One region of the Roseivirga sp. BDSF3-8 genome, then DNA from elsewhere that is predicted to be linked to it. Evidence: riboswitches for the same ligand, from Rfam matches in the RefSeq annotation. Region 1 holds a riboswitch; the other holds the start of a gene.

Evidence for each region. Region 1 has a riboswitch for thiamine pyrophosphate ahead of AB9P05_RS21430 (class I SAM-dependent methyltransferase). Riboswitches for the same ligand answer to the same signal wherever they lie in the genome.
Region 2: another riboswitch for thiamine pyrophosphate. It lies ahead of AB9P05_RS06790 (TonB-dependent receptor); the one in region 1 lies ahead of AB9P05_RS21430 (class I SAM-dependent methyltransferase).

Annotation. Positions count from the first base shown of each region.
Region 1 is NZ_JBGNFV010000001.1:5,242,296-5,244,765, forward strand. It holds gene AB9P05_RS21425 (AIR synthase family protein) at 1-961, opposite strand, end outside; gene AB9P05_RS21430 (class I SAM-dependent methyltransferase) at 963-1,685, opposite strand; TPP riboswitch at 1,754-1,850, opposite strand; gene AB9P05_RS21435 (hypothetical protein) at 2,093-2,437, opposite strand.
Region 2 is NZ_JBGNFV010000001.1:1,694,583-1,697,052, reverse strand. It holds gene AB9P05_RS06795 (ABC transporter substrate-binding protein) at 1-826, shown strand, start outside; TPP riboswitch at 845-952, shown strand; gene AB9P05_RS06790 (TonB-dependent receptor) at 1,003-2,470, shown strand, end outside.

The DNA.
Region 1 (2,470 bases):
TTATGCCCTGCTCCTTTTCGGTTATAGTGCCTGCTTCGGTACACAGGATACCCTTTGCCGCCAGTCGCTCAATCACGGCAGGCGCAGTCCCCTGCCTGCAGGTAATGATCATAGCACCGGCACCGATGCAGTACCGCGGGTCCAGGTCAAAGACCCGGCATATCTGCTGCTGCACCTCTCCTACCGGCAACTTTTCATTGTGCACGGCTACGCCATTGCCCGAGGCAGTCGCCAGCTCGTAAATAGCGCCCAGCACGCCGCCTTCCGTTACATCGTGCATCGCTGTAATGTCGTCATGCTCATGGTTCTCGCCTACCGCCGCCAGCGCATCGGGCAGCGAAGACGTCCGGTAAAAGGCCCGGCAGCCTTCCTCATACACCTCTGCTCCTGCTTTATCCTTCACGGTCTCAGGAAAGCTCATGGCCAGGATGGCCGAAGAAGACAAGGCACACTGCTTGGTCACCAGCAGGCTATTGCCGGGCTGCGCATGTTTAGACACCCGCATCCTGTCCTTTTCCCCTATCGCTATGAAGGTGCCGCCCCCGGCTATGGTGCTGTTCTGCCCCTCTATAAAGCCGGTATGGCCGCCCGTAATCGCCATGCCTATGTCCTTGCACATCCGATGGATATGCTCCCAGTAGGTATGAAAATCACTTTTACTAAAAGTGGCAGGCAGGTTCAGCACAAACTGGCCGAACTGCGGCGCATAGCCGGTAGTGGCCATGTCATTCGCCATCAGGTGCACGGACAGCCAGGCCGACTCCTCCAGCCCCAGCGAAGGTATCAGCGACAGCGGATCACTGGTAAGCGCCATCGCCCGGCCGCCGCCCAGGTCTACCAGCGACACATCTACCCCGAACTGCGGGCCTGCCATCACCTCACCGCGTGGCGCACCGCACTTGTCCTGTATAAACTGCTGGAATAAATGGTGCTCGATCTTGCCCAGTTTGCTATCGCTCATATCAGTATACGTCTTTCAGTTTCACATACAGGCCAAAAAAGTCACCCACGGGCACGTTCCATTGCTGCACGGGAAACCACTTTGGCAGGCCCGTTGCCGTCCACTCAATGCTATAGTCCCGGCCCTTCAGCGCCTCCTTTATAATGTCCTTCAGCATAGCGGGTGTGTAGAATGTCGCGGTTACGTAAAAGGGGTTTTTGCCAAAAAGCTGCTGCACTCTCCTGCGCACCACCTTGGGCGAGTTACGGTTCATCATGCCCATAGCAATGCCGTATTTGCCCACCCTGGCCGCTTCCCGTATGACCTGCACGGGGTCTTTGTAGTACTCAAAGGTCGTGATGAACGCCAGCGCGTCGAAGGTGTGGTCCTTAAACGGCATATGATGCGAGTCGGCCATCACGAGGTCACCCTCAAACAGGTGCAGCGCCTGCGAGAGCATCAGCGGAGAGATGTCCCCGCCCGTGGCCTCTATGCCTATCTCCTTCCACCAGCGGGTAAAGCGGGTGGTACCGCAGCCAAACTCCAGCAGCGTTTTGATGCGCCCGTCGCCTGACACCAGTTGCTCCATTACCTTCTTCTGCCATACCTCCGCCCGCTTGTAGCGGCCTTCGTACCACAGCTCATAGGTATCTGTATGCTCACGATTAAAGAACCATTCCGGCCTCCCCTGCCAGTTGGGCTGGCTTTGCGGGATCAGGCCCGAGTTTATTTTGTCTACTTCCATATATCACCTCAAATAAAAAAAGCGCCCCCCCGACCGAATACCTGCCAGAATAGAGCTTCTATGGAAATAGAACCTTGAAATTGCATTCCTACGTTGGCATTATCCAAATCAGGTTGCGGGTATCATCTCAGCCCACCTCACCGGCGAGCACCCCGTGCTTATGTACCCCAAACATAGTCAAATCATTTATGATTCCGCATTCCCAAGGGTAAAATCATATTTATCAGGGGGTTGGGGGAGTGGGTTGGGGGTTGGGGTATCCGAATGTTGTCATAATTTGTTTTTGGGCGTGCCCCGACCGTCACGTATAGGCGACCGGCCGGGTCGGGCTATCGGAAGTCGCCTGCAGGCGCTCAAGGCCAATACGGGCTCCAACAATGGCTCTATCCCTCACGCGGGGAGAAAAATTAATTTGGAGAAATTTTGGATGGTTGTTTATTTGATTTTTTATACTCCTGCCCTAAAGCATAATCAATTAGTACTCCATCCTTATACTTCAAAGTAAAATACATTCCGAAGATACTCTCTTTACTATTATACGTATCATCATCTACTGGCACTAATATTACATTCATGCTATTAGATCGACCCTTACATACCGCCCTTAATTCGTCTGCATCAGCTTTTTCTATAGTTATTCGTTCATACTTATTCCGATGGTTAATCGGTTCCCATTCTCCAACAAAGTCTCCTGAGCTTTCAGAGCAAGATAGACATGCAATAAAGAGGAAAAGCAGTATATTGATTTTCATATTAAGTGTTATTTATATTGTAAATGTATATTA
Region 2 (2,470 bases), 3.5 Mb from region 1:
TCTGGTTTCTCCTTCAGCAGATGAATATGCTCTTACTCCCGCTAAAAAACTGGCCCTGGGTCAGGCCGATGTAGCCATTGCCCCCTCAGAGTCCGTAATCAGTTACTTTATCCATTCCGAATACGAAAAGCTGGTAGCCATTGCTGCCATTCTTCAGCAGGATGTCAGTGCCATCGTTACCCTCAGTGTTAGTGGCATCGATAGTCCTGCCCAGCTTGATAATAAAGTTTATGCAAGCTACAATGCCCGCTATGAAGGGCTGATACTCAAAGAAATGATCCGTAATGCCGGTGGCAAAGGGGAGGTGAAGGAAATTACCCCTCCCAAACTCGGCATTTGGGATACCCTGATCACCGGAGAAGCCGATGCCACCTGGGTGTTTATGCCCTGGGAAGGCCTCAAAGCCGAACGTCGCGGAGTTAGCCTCCACCCCTTTCGTATGGACGATTACCAGGTGCCCTATGGCTATTCACCTGTTTTACTGGCTTCTTACTCTGCCCTTAGCAGGGACAAAGAAAAGCTTTCACGCTTTATTCGTGCTACCGCAAAGGGATATATAGAGGCAGCTTCCAATCCTGAAGAGGCTGTGGACAGCCTGCAGCAACTTTCAAATCATCCATCCTTGCAGGACAGAGATTTTCTACTTGAAAGCCAGCGTAGGATATCCTCCTATTATTTAAATGAAAAAGGCCGCTTTGGCATCATGGAAGAACAGAGGTGGGAGCGATTTATCGATTTCCTTTTTGAGAAAGGCATGCTGGAAGAGCAGGCCTACGCTACCATGAAAAAAGAAACCTTATATACAAACGAACTACTGGAGGGCTGAAACAACCTTCCGGTAGGGACATTCTCGGGGGTGCCCGGTACGGGCTGAGAGAATACCCATTGTCCTTAACACGGACAAACACCTGATCCGGGTAATTCCGGCGTAGGGAATGAGAAACGGCAGAGTACTCCCCACTCCTGCCATTGTCGTACTTCATTTTATACTAAACTATGCAAATGTGCATTCGAACGAAGGCTGCTTCAGCCTTGACACTTCTATTTTTAATAGTTGCCACTGTGCCTTTATTGGCACAGAAAGGTAGCTTTAAGGTTACCGGCCGTGTGCTTGATGCCGGCGATAACCAGGGTCTTCCCGGTGCCACACTGGTGATTCCTGAAACAGGTCGCGGACTAGTCACCGCTGCCGATGGTAGCTTCTCTTTTAGTCTGCCCGCAGGACAGTATACACTGGAAGTCCGCTTTATCGGGTACCAAACCGTTACCCGTAGCCTTACTCCTGGTAAAGCGCAGGATCTTACCATCACCTTGCAGGAGTCAGATATCCTTACCGATGAGGTAGTCATTACCGGCGTAAGGGCATCAGCCAAAACCCCCGTTACCTATACCGAGGTAAGCCGGGAAGAACTGGACAAGCAAAACCTTGGGCAAGACATTCCCTACCTGGTGAATCTTGAGCCTAGCGTGGTCGTTACCTCTGATGCCGGGGCCGGAGTAGGCTATACAGGCATCAGGATTCGGGGTAGTGACCCAACCCGGATCAACGTCACAATAAATGGTATTCCCCTCAATGATGCCGAGTCACAGGGTGTATTCTGGGTAAACATGCCCGATTTTGCCAGCTCCGTAGAGAACGTACAGATTCAGCGTGGAGTAGGTACTTCCACCAACGGCGCAGGAGCCTTCGGAGCCACTGTTGACCTCAATACCCTGGACCTTAATCGCCAGGCCTATGCCGAACTACAGAACGGCTTTGGTAGCTTTAATACCTGGCGGCACACCGTAAAGGCAGGTACAGGCCTGCTCAACGACCGCTTTGCCGTAGATGCCAGGCTCTCAAAGATCACTTCAGATGGCTACATAGACAGAGCCTCTTCCGATCTGCAGAGCTATTACCTCTCAGGAGGCTATTATGGTGAGAAAAGCCTTGTGAAACTTAACGTATTCAGTGGCAAGGAAAAAACCTACCAGGCCTGGTACGGAGTACCCGAGTCCCTCGTTGAGTCAGATCCTACCTTTAACTTTGCAGGTACGGACAATTTTCAGCGTGAAGATCCTTATGATAATGAGACAGATAACTATCAGCAGGATCACTATCAACTCATCTATTCCTACGAGGCCAATCCAGAACTCAGCTTTAATGCCGCACTCCATTACACCTACGGACGTGGCTACTACGAGCAGTTTAAGGTCAGCGACGATCTAGCCGATTATGGGCTCGATTACCCGGTGATCGGTGATTCTATCATTACCAACTCAGACCTCATCAGGCGTCGCTGGCTTGATAATGACTTCTACGGAGGAATTTTCTCTGCTGACTACCGGCCAACTGAAGCCCTGCAGTTTATTGTAGGCGGCGGATGGAACCGTTATGACGGCGACCACTTTGGTGAGATTATTTGGTCGCAGTTTGCCGCCGGCAGTGAGATCAGAGACCGTTATTATGATAATAATGCCGTCAAGGAAG